Regions from separate parts of the Bradyrhizobium sp. CCBAU 11357 genome, predicted to be linked through region 2. Evidence: riboswitches for the same ligand, from Rfam matches in the RefSeq annotation. Region 2 holds a riboswitch; the other holds the start of a gene.
The links. Region 2 has a riboswitch for glycine ahead of XI05_RS10430 (D-amino acid dehydrogenase). Riboswitches for the same ligand answer to the same signal wherever they lie in the genome.
Positions count from the first base shown of each region.

Region 1: it holds a riboswitch for glycine, as region 2 does, so the genes downstream of both, gcvT (glycine cleavage system aminomethyltransferase GcvT) here and XI05_RS10430 (D-amino acid dehydrogenase) in region 2, are expected to answer to the same signal.

Region 1 covers NZ_LBJW01000108.1:51,612-59,475, forward strand. The annotation lists gene gcvP (aminomethyl-transferring glycine dehydrogenase) at 1-105, opposite strand, end outside; gene gcvH (glycine cleavage system protein GcvH) at 265-633, opposite strand; gene gcvT (glycine cleavage system aminomethyltransferase GcvT) at 644-1,792, opposite strand; glycine riboswitch at 1,938-2,028, opposite strand; gene alaS (alanine--tRNA ligase) at 2,263-4,941, shown strand; gene XI05_RS26975 (cyclic nucleotide-gated ion channel) at 4,947-6,173, shown strand; gene XI05_RS26980 (DUF3455 domain-containing protein) at 6,178-6,678, opposite strand; gene XI05_RS26985 (NADP-dependent isocitrate dehydrogenase) at 6,804-7,864, opposite strand, start outside.
Region 2 covers NZ_LBJW01000079.1:18,131-25,994, forward strand. The annotation lists gene XI05_RS10410 (cupin domain-containing protein) at 1-444, shown strand, start outside; gene XI05_RS10415 (aminotransferase class I/II-fold pyridoxal phosphate-dependent enzyme) at 546-1,676, opposite strand; gene XI05_RS10420 (M20 aminoacylase family protein) at 1,673-2,860, opposite strand; gene XI05_RS10425 (AraC family transcriptional regulator) at 2,928-3,776, shown strand; gene XI05_RS10430 (D-amino acid dehydrogenase) at 4,018-5,319, opposite strand; glycine riboswitch at 5,388-5,503, opposite strand; glycine riboswitch at 5,507-5,613, opposite strand; partial or broken gene XI05_RS10435 (M20/M25/M40 family metallo-hydrolase) at 5,706-5,858, opposite strand; gene XI05_RS10440 (ParB/RepB/Spo0J family partition protein) at 6,048-7,864, opposite strand, start outside.

The sequences.
Region 1 (7,864 bases), on a different contig from region 2:
GGCGGCGACGGCCTCCAGCATCGCGGTGACGTCGCGCGCGGACGGGCCGATATGGCGGCGAACGAAACTGGCGGTGTCGCCGTTGGATTTGCGGTGCGCGGTCATCATGGGTCCTCGCTTTAGATTTCGCTGTCATGCCCCGCGAAGGCGGGGCATCCAGTAAACGCAGGCAGTCGTGCTCGAGCCGAGAGGCCGCGGCGTACTGGATGGCCCGCCTTCGCGGACGATGACAGTGAGTATGTTGAGACGGGTCGGCTCATATCTTCACGCCGTATGTGCCTTGTAGGCGGCTTCATCCATGAGGCCGCCGAGCTCGCTTTTGTCGGCGATCTTGATCTTGAAGAACCAGGCGGCGCCCTGCGCATCCGAATTGATCAGCGCCGGCTCGGCGGCGAGCGCCTCGTTGGTCTCGAGCACTTCGCCCGTAACAGGGGCGTAGACGTCGGAGGCGGCCTTCACCGACTCCACGACGGCGGCGGCTTCGGCCTTCTTCAGCGCGCGGCCGACCTTGGGCAATTCGACGAACACGACGTCGCCGAGTTGCTGCTGGGCGTAGTCGGTGATGCCGACCGTGGCGGTGTCGCCGTCGATGGCGAGCCATTCATGGTCGGAAGTGTACAGCGTCGTGGTCATTGTCTCGTCCTCAGCGTTTGTAGGTGTTTTTCACGAAGGGCATGGCGGCGACCTGCACGGCCAAGCGCTGGCCGCGCACCTCGGCGAAGAGCTTTGTGCCGAGCGCGGCGTGGCTCACCGGCACGTAGCCCATCGCGACCGGCGCGCTCAGGTTCGGGCCGAAACCGCCCGACGTGACTTGTCCGATCGGCTCGCCGCCCGCAGCCTCGGCAAAAAGAAGCGCGCCCTCGCGCACCGGCGCGCGGCCCTCGGCGCGCAGGCCGACGCGGCGGCGGGATGCGCCGCCATCGAAATGGGCGAGGATCTTCTCCGCGCCGGGGAAACCGCCGGCGCGGGCGCCACCCGTGCGGCGGCTTTTCTGCACCGACCATTCCAGCGCGGCCTCGACCGGCGTGGTGGTGGTGTCGATGTCGTGGCCGTACAGGCAGAGCCCGGCTTCCAGCCGCAGGCTGTCGCGGGCCCCGAGCCCAATCGGGAGCACGTCGGGATTTGCCAGCAGCATCTTTGCGAGGCGTTCGGCATCGCCTGATGGAACCGAGATCTCGAAACCGTCCTCGCCGGTGTAGCCGGAGCGCGAGACGAAACACTGGATGCCGGCGACCTCATGCGGGCCCGCGTCCATGAACTTCATGGCCGGCGCCTCTGCACAGAATTTCGCCAGCGCCGCTTCGGCCTTCGGGCCCTGCAGCGCGATCAGCGCGCGGCCTTCCAGCGAATCGATGATGCAGTCGTCGGACAAATTGGCGCGCAGATGCGCCTCGTCCTCGGCCTTGCAGGCGGCGTTGACGACCAGGAACAGGTGATCGCCGAAATTGGCGACCATGAGGTCGTCGAGAATGCCGCCGTCTTCGTTGGTGAACTGGGCGTAGCGCTGCCGCCCTGCGGCGATCGCCACGATATCCTGCGGCACCAGCCGCTCCAGCGCGCGGGCAGCGTCTTCCACCTTGCCGTATTTCGGCCGAAGCGCGAGCTGGCCCATGTGGGAGACGTCGAACAGGCCGGCTTTGGTGCGGGTATGGAGGTGCTCCTTCAGCACGCCCGCGGGGTACTGCACGGGCATGTCATAGCCCGCAAACGGCACCATCTTGCCGCCCAGGGACACATGAAGATCGTAAAGGGGGGTACGTTTCAGAGAGTTCTTGTCGTCCGACGCAAGCATCACAGGGGCCCTCGGCGGTTCCCCGGGGACGATTCCCCGGAAGCAACCAGTCGAAGCCCCATCTGTCGCTGTGCCTGAGAGTATTATCCCGTCGGCGGACGCTGTCCGGGTCTACACCCGTCGGCGCCTCTTTCCAGATGCTGTCAAAGCCACGCGGTCCTTTTGCCTGAGAGTTTCCGGGGCGGTTGCTCCTTCGGCGCCGGCTAAAAGAAGCCGGTCTCTCCCGACGTGGCCGTACGATACAGATGGGTAGAGACCACAGGGGAGCCAAGCCTGTCAACGCGTCCGCACGTCCTATCCAACGGGATTGCAAGGGGATTGAGCGCCTGCGGCAACCCTCTGATCTCCCTGCACAGTTTCTGGACAGCGAAGCTGGCCTTGTCTAAAAGCGCTTTGGCCCGCAGATATCAGCCTTAACGGTCCGGTTTGGACGGCGAGAAGCGGGCCCCAGCATACCCGATTGGATGAACATGAGCGGCGTCAACGAGATCAGGTCGACCTTTCTGAACTACTTTGCCGAGAACGGCCACGAGATCGTGCCGTCCTCGCCACTCGTGCCGCGCAACGACCCGACGTTGATGTTCACCAATGCCGGCATGGTGCAGTTCAAGAACGTCTTCACCGGCGTCGAGAAGCGGCCCTACCAGCGCGCCACCACGTCGCAGAAATGCGTGCGCGCCGGCGGCAAGCACAACGACCTCGACAATGTCGGCTACACCGCGCGCCATCTCACCTTCTTCGAGATGCTCGGCAATTTCTCGTTCGGCGATTACTTCAAGGAGCGCGCGATCGAGCTCGCCTGGAAGCTGATCACCAAGGAGTTCGGGCTGAAGAAGGACAAGCTGCTCGTCACCGTCTATCACACCGACGACGAGGCGGCGGGCTTGTGGAAGAAGATCGCCGGCTTCTCCGAGGACCGCATCATCCGCATTCCGACCTCGGACAATTTCTGGGCGATGGGCGACACCGGCCCGTGCGGCCCGTGCTCGGAGATCTTCATCGACCGCGGCGAGCACATCTGGGGCGGTCCTCCCGGCTCGCCGGAAGAGGACGGCGACCGCTTCCTCGAATTCTGGAATCTCGTGTTCATGCAATACGAGCAGGTGACGAAGGAGGAGCGCGTCGGTCTGCCGCGTCCCTCGATCGACACCGGCATGGGCCTGGAGCGCATGGCCTGCATCATGCAGGGCGTGGACAGCGTGTTCGAGACCGACCTGTTCCGCAACCTGATCGAGGCCACCGCGTCCGCGCTCGGCAGCGGCCCGACCGAGCAGAATGCGGCCTCGTTCCGTGTCATCGCCGACCATTTGCGCTCCTCGGCGTTCCTGGTCTCCGACGGCGTGCTGCCCTCGAACGAGGGCCGCGGCTATGTGCTGCGCCGGATCATGCGCCGCGCGATGCGCCATGCGCAGCTCCTGGGCGCCAAGGAGCCGTTGATGCATCGGCTGGTCTGGGCGCTGGTGCGCGAGATGGGCCAGGCCTATCCGGAATTGATGCGCGCGGAAAAGCTGATCGAGGAAACGCTGCGGCTGGAAGAGACCCGCTTCCGCAAGACTCTTTCGCGCGGCTTGGCCATCCTCGACGAGAAGAGCGCGTCCTTGAAGAAGGGCGACATGTTCGACGGCGACGTTGCCTTCACGCTGTACGACACCTACGGCTTCCCGCTCGACCTGACGCAGGACGCGCTGAAGTCGCGCGGCATCGGCGTCGACCAGGCGGCGTTCACCGACGCGATGGAGCGCCAGAAGGCCAAGGCGCGCGAGTCCTGGAAGGGCTCGGGTGAGGCGGCGTCCGAAGCGATCTGGTTCCCGCTGCGCGAGAAGCTCGGGGCCACCGAATTCCTGGGCTACGAGACAGAGAGCGCCGAAGGCGTGGTCTCGGCGCTGGTCAAGGACGGCGCCGAGGTTGCGAGCCTCAAGGCCGGCGAGACCGGCGCGCTTCTGCTGAACCAGACGCCGTTCTATGCGGAGTCGGGCGGCCAGGTCGGCGACACCGGCGTGCTCTCGGGCGAGGGCGGCATCAAGGTCCGCGTCACCGATACGCAGAAGAAGCTCGGCGATCTCTTCGTCCATATCGGCACGGTCGAGAGTGGCGAAGTGAAGCTCGGCACGGCGCTGCAGCTCGAGGTCGATCATTCCAGGCGCTCGACCATCCGCGCCCATCACTCCGCGACCCACATCATCCACGAGGCGTTGCGCCAAGTGCTCGGCGATCACATCGCCCAGCGCGGCTCGATGGTCGCGCCGGACCGGCTGCGCTTCGACTTCGTGCATCCGAAGCCGATCACGGCCGAGGAGCTCGCCCGGGTCGAGGATATCGCCAACGACGTGGTGCTGGAGAACGACGAGGTCACCACGCGCGTGATGGGCGTCGACGAGGCCCGCGAGGCCGGCGCGCGTGCGCTGTTCGGCGAGAAGTATGGCGACGAGGTCCGCGTCGTCTCGATGGGCAGGACCGCGCGCGAGCGCGGCGCCAACGCGCTCGGCTGGTCGGTCGAGCTCTGCGGCGGCACCCATGTCAAGCGCACCGGCGATATCGGCCTGATCACGGTCACGAGCGAGAGCGCGGTCGCCTCCGGTGTGCGCCGTATCGAGGCGTTAACGGGCAACTACGCGCGAAAACATGCCAACGACACCATGGCGCTGGCAAAGACCGCGGCGAACGAGCTGCGCACCTCGCTCGACGACGTGCCGGCGCGCATCGCCGCTCTGATGGAGGAGCGCAAGAAGCTCGAGCGCGAGCTCTCCGATGCCCGCAAGAAGCTGGCGATGGGCGGCGGTGCCTCCGCCGGCAACGGCGCAGCGTCGGGTGTGCGCGAGGCCGGCGGCGTCAAGCTGATGGCGCGTGCGGTGGAAGGCATCGAGATGAAGGATCTCAAGAGCCTCGCCGACGACGGCAAGAAGCAGATCGGCTCGGGCGTCGTCGCCATCGTCGGCGTCACCGAGGACGGCAAGGCGGGAATCGTGGTCGGCGTCACGCAGGACCTCACCGCGCGCTTCAACGCCGTGAATCTCGTGCGCATCGCCTCCGAGGCGCTCGGCGGCAAGGGCGGCGGCGGCCGGCCCGACATGGCCCAGGCCGGCGGCCCCGATGGTGCGAGGGCGACCGAGGCGCTGGCGGCGATCGAAAAAGCGATGGCAGGCGCTTAAAGATCATGTCCCCCGTTCCGCGAGGACGTGGGCTTTCCGATCCGAACTTACGGGATCGCCTCTACGAATTGCTGGAGCACGACCCCTTGGCCTATTCGGTCGGGTCGCGCTTCATCCAGGTCATCATCGGCGTCATCGTTCTCAACGTCGCCGCGATGATCCTCGCCTCGGTGCCGGAGCTCGACGCGCGGTTCGGCGCGCTGTTCGCGGGCATCACCATCCTTTCGGTGATCGTGTTCGCGCTGGAATATGCGGCGCGGCTGTGGACCGTGGCGGGGCATACGCCGCGCAAGGGCTCGGCGCTGTCCGACCGGCTGGGCTACGTCTTCTCGGCGCTCGGCATCATCGATCTCATGGCGTTCCTGCCCGCCGCAATCGTGCTCGCGACCGGCCGGCACGCGACGCTGGCAGCCCTCGGCGTGCTGCCGTTCTTCAAGCTGATCCGCTATTCGCCGGCGATGCGCTCGCTGCTCGCGGCCGTGCATGCCGAGCGGCGCGCGCTGATCGGCTGCATCGTCATCCTGATCGGCGCGGTCCTGACCTTCGCTTCGCTGCTCTACGCCATCGAGCGCGACGCGCAGCCCGACAAGCTCGGCACCATCCCGCAGGCGATGTGGTGGGCGATCGTGACGCTCGGCACCGTCGGCTATGGCGACGTCGTGCCGGTGACGCCGCTCGGCAAGTTCGTCTCGACCTTCGCCATCATCTCAGGCTTTGCCATGATCGCGCTGCCGGTCGCGATCATCTCCTCGGCGTTCGCCGAAGAGGTGAAGCGGCGCGATTTCGTCGTCACCTGGGGCATGCTGGCGCGGGTGCCGCTGTTCTCGCACCTCTCCGCCGCGGAGATCGCCGACATCATGCGTCTGCTGCGGGCGCGCACCATCGAGCAGGGCGAGATTTTGGTGCGGCGGGGCGATGTCGCCTCGTCGATGTATTTCATCACGGCCGGCGAGGTCGAGATCGCGCTGCCGAACCAGCATGTGCGCCTCGCCGACGGCACCTTCTTCGGCGAGATCGCGCTTCTGCACAAGACGAAGCGCAGCGGCACGGTGACGGCAACGCGCAAGACGCGCCTGCTCGTGCTCGACGCGCAGGACTTCCATGCCCTGATCGCGCGCATGCCGACGCTGGCTGCCCATGTCCATGAAACCGCCAAGGCGCGGCTCGCCGATACCGGCGATCTCGCGCTCGCGGAGCTTGCGCAGGCGGAGAAGGAAGGCACCGACCGCTGAGCGGTCAGCCCTTCTTCAGGAAGACGTAATCGGCCGCGTAGGGCGCGGTTTTGAATTCGCCGGCCTTGTCGCAAGCGCCGTCGAGCTTGCCGCCATGGGTGTTGATGCGCTGGACCGTGGTGACCGGCGTCAGCGTGCCGCTGCCGCGGCGGGCGGCGACTTCCAGCTTGAGCCACGGGATATCGGCAGGCGTTGCGCCCGGTGCGTTGCCGACGGCCTTGCCGACCACGGCGCTACCGTCGGCGAGCTCCCAGTTCGGGCCGGCATAGTGGCGGCCAACGGTCTTGCCTTCAGACAGCAGCGTCGCGACGGGCTCGCGGAAGGCCCAGGCGAGCTTGCCGTCGGGGGCTGACTTGCACTCATAGACCTGCGCGCCCTCGGCGTGGGCGCTGAGCACGACGGTTTCGCCCGGCGCGGCGATCGCGTTGGGTAGCGGCTCGGCGGCCAGCGCAGGGGCACTCGCCAGCGCGAAGACCGCGAATGCAACGCTCTTGAATGATGGCATGCACGGTCCTCGATCAACGGTCTCGTCATTGCGAGGAGCTCTTGCGACGAAGCAATCCAGACTGTCCCTGCGGAGGGATCCTGGATTGCTTCGCTGCGCTCGCAATGACGGGTGGGGCAGGTAGCTTACGCCGCCAGCGCCTTGGTCAGGTTCTCGGCGACCTTGTCGAGGAAGCCGGTGGTCGAGAGCCAGCGCTGGTCGGCGCCGACCAGCAGCGCGAGATCCTTGGTCATGTAGCCTTCTTCGACCGTGTCGACGCAGACCTTCTCCAGCGTGGCCGCGAACTTGGCGAGCTCGGCATTGTTGTCGAGCTTGGCACGGTGGGCGAGGCCGCGCGTCCAGGCGAAGATCGACGCGATCGAGTTGGTCGAGGTCTCCTTGCCCTTCTGGTGCTCGCGGTAGTGGCGGGTCACGGTGCCGTGGGCCGCTTCCGCTTCCACGGTCTTGCCGTCGGGGGTGAGCAGCACCGAGGTCATCAGGCCGAGCGAGCCGTAGCCCTGCGCGACCGTGTCGGACTGCACGTCGCCGTCGTAGTTCTTGCAGGCCCAGACATAGCCACCGGACCATTTCAGCGCCGAGGCGACCATGTCGTCGATCAGGCGGTGCTCGTAGGTCAGGCCCTTGGCGTCGAACTCCTTCTTGAACTCGCGGTCGAAGATGTCCTGGAAGATGTCCTTGAAGCGCCCGTCATAGACCTTGAGGATCGTGTTCTTGGTCGACAGGTACACCGGGTAATTACGGAGCAGGCCGTAATTGAAGGAGGCGCGGGCGAAGTCGATGATGGAATCGTCGAGATTGTACATCTCCATCGCGACGCCGGCGCCGGGCGCCTTGAACACTTCCTTCTCGATCACGGTGCCGTCCTCGCCGACGAACTTCATCGAGAGGGTGCCCTTGCCGGGGAACTTGATGTCGGTGGCGCGGTACTGATCGCCATAGGCGTGGCGGCCGATGATGATCGGCTTGCTCCAGCCGGGAACCAGGCGCGGCACGTTCTTGCAGATGATCGGCTCGCGGAAGATCACGCCGCCGAGGATGTTGCGGATGGTGCCGTTCGGCGACTTCCACATCTGCTTGAGGTTGAACTCCTTCACCCGGGCTTCATCGGGGGTGATGGTGGCGCACTTGACGCCGACGCCGACCTTCTTGATCGCCTCGGCGGCGTCGATGGTCACCTGATCGTTGG
Region 2 (7,864 bases):
TGGATCGGTGGCCAGCGGCAATCAATAATCGCGGGTGAGGCCGAAACCAACGGCCGCTACACATTGTCTCATTCCCTCATTGAAAAGGGAGCGGGTGCCTCCGAGCATGTTCATGGCGCTGAGGCGGAGGCCTTCTATATCCTCCGTGGCGAGTTGAAGTTCACGATAGCGGGACAGAAGAAACAATTGCGCTGCGGCGATTTTCTGCATGTCGAGCCTGGGCTTGCCTATAGCTTTGATCCGGTAGGCGCTGAAAGTGCCGAAGTCTTGGTGATCTATGCGCCTGCCGGACTGGAACGTTTCATCGCGGAGGTTGGAATCGCTGATTCCAACGATGTATTGGCTTCCCGCGAGGCTGCTCTCCGTTCCGTTCAGGACGTGACCAGCATGAAGGAAGCCGCAACTTCCTACGGCCTTCGCTATCCGCCGAGGGTGGGCTCGTAGCCAATTGACAGCCATAGAGCATGCATCGACACTTCTGTCGTCGACTTGTCGAGTCTGTGTGACATTTGCACTTCGCCGTGCTGAATGAACTAAACAAGACGTTAGGCTGAATCGTTCAGCAGGTCGGCAATCAGAAGGGCGGCGTGATCAAGATCTGCTACAGCATGGGCGGCGCTCACCTGAATTCGAAGGCGAGCTCGACCTTCCGCGACTACGGGATATATCATCGCCGGCGCATAGACGCCTTTGCCACTAAGTGTAGAGGAAATCCGCCGAGCTCGATCCTCGCCCCCGATCATTAAAGCGGTGATTGCGCTGTCGCTGTCCAGAAACGGCAGGTCATGAGAGCGGAAGCTGGCCCGCAGATAAGCGAGGTTGGCCGACAGGCGATCTAGGAGCGCGGGATCAGATTGGCAGATTTTGAGTGCGGCGAGTGCTGCTGCAGCATTTGCTGTCGTCATGCCCATGGTGAAGATAAAGCTTCGGCTATGAGCCCTGAGCCGAGAAACGACATCGTTCGAGCCGGCGACGAAGCCTCCGCTGGCGCCGCCCAGCGCCTTTGAGAATGAACCGGTCAATACGAGCCCCACAGAACCGTTGGGTAGGCCACGGAAGGGCGCCGTCCCCCGGCCATTCGGCCCGACAACACCTAGCGCATGTGCCTCGTCGACCATCAGTTGAGCATCGTACCGCAACGCGAGCGCATAGATCTCTTGCAGCGGAGCGGCGCCTCCTTCCATACTGAAAACGCCATCCGTGACGATAAGCCGGCGGTGCGCCTTGGTAGTCTTCCGCAACACGACCTCGAGGTCGTTAATGTCTCGATTCTTGTAGGGAAGCACGTCGGCGCGGCTGAGTCGGCACCCATCGATAATACTAGCGTGGTTCAATCGGTCGGAGATAATGACGTCGCCCGCTTCGGCGAGCGTGGTCAGGACGCCGGCGTTGGCGCAGCCGCCTGACGAAAATAGGAGAACATCTTCCACTTGGAGGAAAGACGCGAGAGTTTGGCGCAACTCCTCATGAAGGACCGTCGTCGCAAAAGCGGGATAGATTCCAGTCCCGGTCCCATAAAGCTTAATCGCCTCGCTCGTCGCAGCGAGGACTCGCTCATCAAGGGAAAGACCGAGATAGTCATTGGAACCGAGCATTACCGTGTCGGCGCCATTGACGATGATCCTACCGCCGCGACGTTCGCTGATGATCTTTCTACCTGCTGCATCGATCATCATGAAAGGGCCTCATCCAGGGTACGAGGCAGCGCCCGAGCAACAAGTTCAGTCCAGTACCGCAATACGATCGGCACGATGCCGTCATTGAAGACGTATCGATCGCCATGAAGCCCTTCGCCGGGGCCAACCTCGCCCGAGCCGATCCACGCATAGGAGCCGCCGACCGCCCTAATCATGAAAGCGAAATCCTCGCAGCCGAGGCTGGGGCTGAAATCAATCAAGGTATTTTCTTGACCCACGACCCAAGCGGCGGTCGCTGTCGCTAGCGCTACGGCCTCTGCCGTGTTCACCACGGGAGGATAGCCCCTCCTATAGTCGAGCTTTCCATGGACGCTGTACGAAGCGGCGATGCCCAGAGCAATCTGATCCAACACCTTCTCGCAATGCGCCGAAAGGGTCGGGTCGAAGAAGCGGCATGTCCCTTGAAGCCTCATCTCGTTGGGAATGATGTTGCCGACATTCCCGCCGTGGACTTGGGTAAGGCTGACAACGAGGGGCATTTGCGGGTCGACCGAACGGCTGACAATGCGTTGCACCGCGTTGATAAATGCCCCGGCCGCAAGAATCGGATCATCGCCCAAATGCGGCATGGCCGCATGGGCGCCGAACCCTAAGAAAACCAGACCGAAATTGTCGACTGCCGCCATCTGGGGTCCGACGCGAGTGGCGATCGTGCCGAATTTTTGGCCTGGCCAGTTGTGTACGGCATACATGGCTTCGACTGGGAACCTCTCAAAGAGGCCATCCTCGATCATACGCATGCTCCCGCCGTCGTTCTCTTCCGCAGGTTGGAAGACGAGGTAGACGGTGCCATCAAAATTAGGATTCTCACTCAGAAGCTTAGCGGAACCAAGTAGCATCGCCGTGTGACCATCATGTCCACAGGCATGCATCAAGCCCTGACGTTTGGAGGCGTAGGGGAGACCGGTTCGCTCGACGATGGGCAGCGCGTCCAGCTCGGCCCGCAGGCCAATGGCCCGCTTGCCACTCCCGTTCTTCAGCACGCCAACAACGCCGGTGCCGGCGATCCGTTCATGCACCTCAAGGCCAAAGCTTCGCAATTGATCAGCTACGAAGCGCGCCGTCTCATTCTCCTGGAAGCCAAGTTCTGGATTGGCATGGATCTGATGCCGCCAGGCGATCACCTCTGGTGATATCACCGCGATCGGGTCATTATGCAGCATTGGCTCGCTCCTGGTGTGCGATCATCTCAAATCTCAAGGAACGAGATAGCTTTGTGCCGCAGGAGTCTTGAACGAGATTGACCAGCCGATGAGCAAGGACTTGCAAGAAGAGCAAGAGTTCTGGCGCCACCCGCGCTTCCGTGACCTGGGTCTCTTGAAGGCAAAGTTCACGAAGCACCGGTATGACCGCCATACTCATCCAAACTACGTCATTGCGCTAATCACCGCAGGCGCTGAACGCGTCAAAATTGGTCGAGAAACCGTCGTTGCACCAACGGGTACACTGCTCGTGGTCAACCCCGAGGAATGGCACGATGGGGAGTCTGGATGCCCCGATGGCTGGTCCTATCGCACCTTCTATCCTCAAGTAGAGTTCCTAACACACGTCGCGGTGGAGCTCGGGCGCAGCGAATCTCCCATATTTCGGCAGTCGGCGATAGACGATCCGCAACTGAGGGATGCGATGACACTGGCTCATCGGTTGTCGCGGAGCGATGACATACTGGCGGCCGAGACGGCGATGCTGGTCGCCTTGCGCCATCTCATCTTGCGGCATACGCATCCGCAAAGCCCTCCGGAATTCGTCGAGCATTCAAATGCCCGGCGTCGAATGGCTGTCTACCAAGAGTTAGTCGAAAAAAGATTGTGTTTCAGTATTGATCTGCAACAACTTGCGGCGGCTGCCGGTGTTACTCGTTTTCAGGTCATTCGCGACTTCAAGAAGGTGGCTGACCTTACCCCAGCCGCTTTCATTCGTGATCGCCGACTTCGGCGCGCAAACGCCTTGATCGAGGCTGGAGCAAGTCTGGCCGATGCGGCCGTCGGAGCCGGCTTCGCGGATCAAAGCCATCTCTCCAGAATATTTCGCGCCGCTCACGGATTTACGCCCGGGATGCTTAAGAGAGCGGTGGCCTGAGTACGCATCAACATGACAAATAGTGCAAACTGACCTTCAATCCCGTCTTTTAGCGGGCTGCACTCATTGAGCACAGGCGGAGCGGGCTTACCTGCAACCGGCTCCATTTGAGACAGCAATACTTGGAGCGGCGCGACACAACCATTTCTTGTCTGCGAAGCACTGATACCCCGCGCACGTCGATCGCAACGGGCGAGATCAAGGGTCAGACCGATCATCTCGAGCCTTGGCGTGTTTGAGATCAGCAAGACGCCGAGATCGCCGTGCGCCCGGTGCCGGACGGGACCATCGAAGGCGCGTCGGGGTCGCGCCAGTCGTCGACCGCTCCTGCCACCATCTGTGCGGTCGCGGCAGACAGGGTCCAGCCGAGATGACCATGGCCCGTATTGTAGAACACGCCGGGGATCCGGCCGGCACGCACCACCGGCATCATGTTCGGCATCATCGGACGCAAGCCCGCCCATGGCACGATCTTTGAGGTATCGATGCCGGGGAAATGCTGCCGCACCCAGTCGACCAGCGGCTGGATCCGGTCGGCGCGAATGTCGCGGTTGAAGCCGTTGAACTCGGCGGTGCCCGCGACGCGGAAGCGGTCGGCGCCGAGCCGGCTAGTAACGATCTTCGCAGCTTCATCGAGCAGGCTGACGGTCGGTGCAGCGTCCCGGCTTTGCGGCGCATCGAGCTGCACGGTGATCGAATAGCCCTTTACCGGATAGACGTTGACGCGATCGTTGAGCATGCCGGCGAAGTGGCGGCTCGCCACGCCGGCGCAAATCACGATTCCATGCGCCTGTAACTCGTGCCGCGTCGCGATGTCAGCATCGGGCGAAGCGGCTTCTCTCCAGCCGATGCGGAAGCCGTCATCGCCGCGCGAGATCGCATCGACATCGGCTTCGTGGATGAAGGCCGCGCCGCGGCGGATGCAGGCGTCGGCGAGCCCGCGGGTGAACTTGTGGATATCGCCGGTCGCATCCGATGGCGTGAAGAAGCCGCCATAGCAGGCCGTCTGCAGCGCAGGCTCGAGGCTGCGGATTTCGTCCGTCGTCACCGGCCGGCGGTCGAGCCCGCCTTGTTGCAGCAGCGTGTTGACCCGCAGGCCCGTTTCGAAACCCGCCTTGTCGTGGTAGACATGCAGGATGCCGCGGCGTTCGAGATCGAAGGCGATATTCTCGCGCTCGGCGATCGAGAACAGATGCTTGCGCGCCTCGATGGCGAGCCGCGTGGTCTCGATGGTGTTGGCGCGATAGCGGCCGATGTTGCCGACGAATTCGCCGATCCAGGAATATTTGTGCCAGCTCGGCTTCGGATTCATCAAGAGCGGCGCGTCGCTTCGAAGCATCCAGCGCAGCCCCTTGAGGATGGTCCCGGCGTTGTTCCAGACTTCCGCGTTGCTGGCGGAGAGCTGTCCGCCATTGGCGAACGAGGTTTCCATCGCGGCGTAGCGATGCCTGTCGAGTACAGTCACCCGGTAGCCACGTTCGAGCAGGGCATAGGCCGTCGTCACGCCGGTGATGCCGGCGCCAATGATCGCAATGTGAGGCATAATGGTCTTCAAGCTCCCGTGGGTTAGAGTCGCCGAACCGCCGGTGAAACCGGCTGCTTCAGCGCCCCATCTGTCACGGTACCTGAGAGCTTGATCCGCATCGGGCCTGGGCCCGCAAGCGAACTATCCCCTTCGGTGGACGTCACGGCCCTTGATCAGCGGCCATGTCCGTCTCTCTCCAGATCGTCCTGACGATACGGTCCTTTTGCCTGAGAGTTTCCGGGGCGGTTGCTCCGTCGGCGCCGAAGCCAACTGCACGAATGCAATTGCTTCGATCTCTCCCGCATCGTCGCGTTGGACGGCCGGACCGTAAGCGAAGCCTCAAAATTGGACAAGGCTAAATTTCGATCCGGCAATGCCATCGTGTTGTGCAGTGCAAATCGATGTCAGTCCAGCGTCGCCAGCAGCGCTGCCATCAGGCGGCCGCGGTCGGCGATGCTTTCGACCTCGATGTGTTCGTTGAGTGTATGCGCATCGGCGCCGCGAACGCCGGGGCCGTCGAGCGTAGGATTGCCCATCGCGCCGGTGAAGTTGCCGTCGCGCCGGCGTTTGGTTCTACACCGGGCGTGAACTCGCCGGTCACCTTGATGGCTCATTGACGAAGCGGATTTCCTCTTTTGAAATGGTTGTTGCTTCGCCTAAAAGCGAAACGGCCGCGCGCCTGACCGGCGTGCGGCCGAAACTTTCTTGGACTGGCCGGGACCGCTCGCGCAGCCCCTCCTCTGGTGTCACTCCGCCGCCTCCGAATATGCTTCACCACCTTGCGGCTCGTTTGGCGAAGCCGACCGAGTCTCTGGCTTGGCCGTTCTTAGCAGGGAGGGCAGCCAACCGGTCGCTGCCAGCAACTGTGCGGCGGCTTCCGCCATCTCGACCTTCTTCATATCCACCATACGTTCGGCCGCCTCGCCGCTCACGCCTTCGCTAACCGCCTCCAGAATGCGCGCTTTGGTGATGCGACCCAGATAGCTGCGCACCGTCGGCCGCCAGTATCCGGTCATGTCGAGAGACACAGCTTCCGCCATCCGGTCGGCCGTTGCCAATGCCTGCGGTCGCCGCTCCCACGGCAATCTGACCGCGTTGACGGTCAATGCCGTGCAATGCGCAAACAAGGCCATGCGGCTAACGTGGTCGAGTTCGGCCACGAAGGTCCAAAGGCTGGTGACGTCCCGGGGCATTTGCCTTGCCCAATTGGCATGGCGATCCGCCCAAGCCATGCCGGTCGGTGTATCCTCGATGCCGTCCGCGTGCCCAGCCAAATCTGTCTTGATCGGCTGGATGCCGACGACATGCGCATCCGCACCGAGATAGAAAATTTGGGCGGCGAGCGCATGCGTCACCGCCACGACGGCAGTTTCGGGCTGTTCGCTCAAATTGAGACGCAGTCCCAAGGTACGATGTGCCGTGAGGTCCCGAACGAGAACGTCAGATAGCGGTCGGTCGTCGTCCTCTTCCTCGGCAACCACTTCTTCTCCACCATCACCCTGCGACGTTGGGCCATCTGTCTCGCCGCCCTCGTTCGGTGTCTGCGCGTCGATCCCCTCCTCGGTTTCGGCCTGGGGCTTCTCGTCTGCAGGGCGGATGAACCCGCGCTCGATCCGAATGGTCCCGTCGTGATTGAGGATCACGAAAGCGCCGCCACGCGCGATGTCATCAGGATCGTAGGCCTGCCGCTTCGCTTCCAGCCGCTCGATTTCGGCCTCAAGCCCGCCGAACCGCGCATCCACGTCGTCAGCAAGTTCTTCGGCCCCCTGATGCTCTTCCGTCAACCGGTCGAATACCGTCTGCACCGTTGTAAGAGCGGCCTGATCTTCCGCCGAAAGCTCAACCTGATGCGGGTAGGTTCGCCGCATGCCGTGCGCATGCGGGAAATCAAGCTTGGCCTCCGTCCATTTCCAGCCCTCGGCTGCCCGCACGGCATCGGCCTCACGGCCGAGCTTTGCAGTCACCAGCAGATCGAGCAGCGCTACGTCTTCCAGATACCCGCCGCGATCTTCGGTGAAGAGGTCGCGAAGGATCGAGCCGCCTGCTTCCGTGTAGGCCTGCATCCCGACAAAGCGCGCGCGGCGATCGGTTGCGGCAACGTGGGTTTCGGTGAGCATGCGGCGGATGGTGCTGGCGTCGCGGTTATAAGACAGCCGCTCGTAGACGCCCTCCTGCCGGGCATGATCGTCGGTGATGGCGAAGGCCATCAACTGTTCAAGGGTCAGATCGCCATCGCGATAGACCTGCATCAGTTTCGGGGAGACCGCGCCCATCCGCAGGCGTTGACGCACAACATGCGGCGTCACGCCGAAACGGGCGGCAATTTCCTCTGCGCCGAAGCCCCGCTCTTCCGCCAGCTTCTTGAAGGCTTCGAACTGATCGGCGGGATGCATGTTTTCGGGGGTGACGTTTTCGTCCAGGCTGATTTCGTGCGGATCGTTCGCGGTGTCGACGATGCAGCGGATGGGTTCGGTCTTCTTAATCTCCTTCCGCTTCACTCGCAAAAGCTGGGCAAGCCGCCTGCCCTCGCCGATGGTCACGAAATAGAACCCCGTGGGCGCTC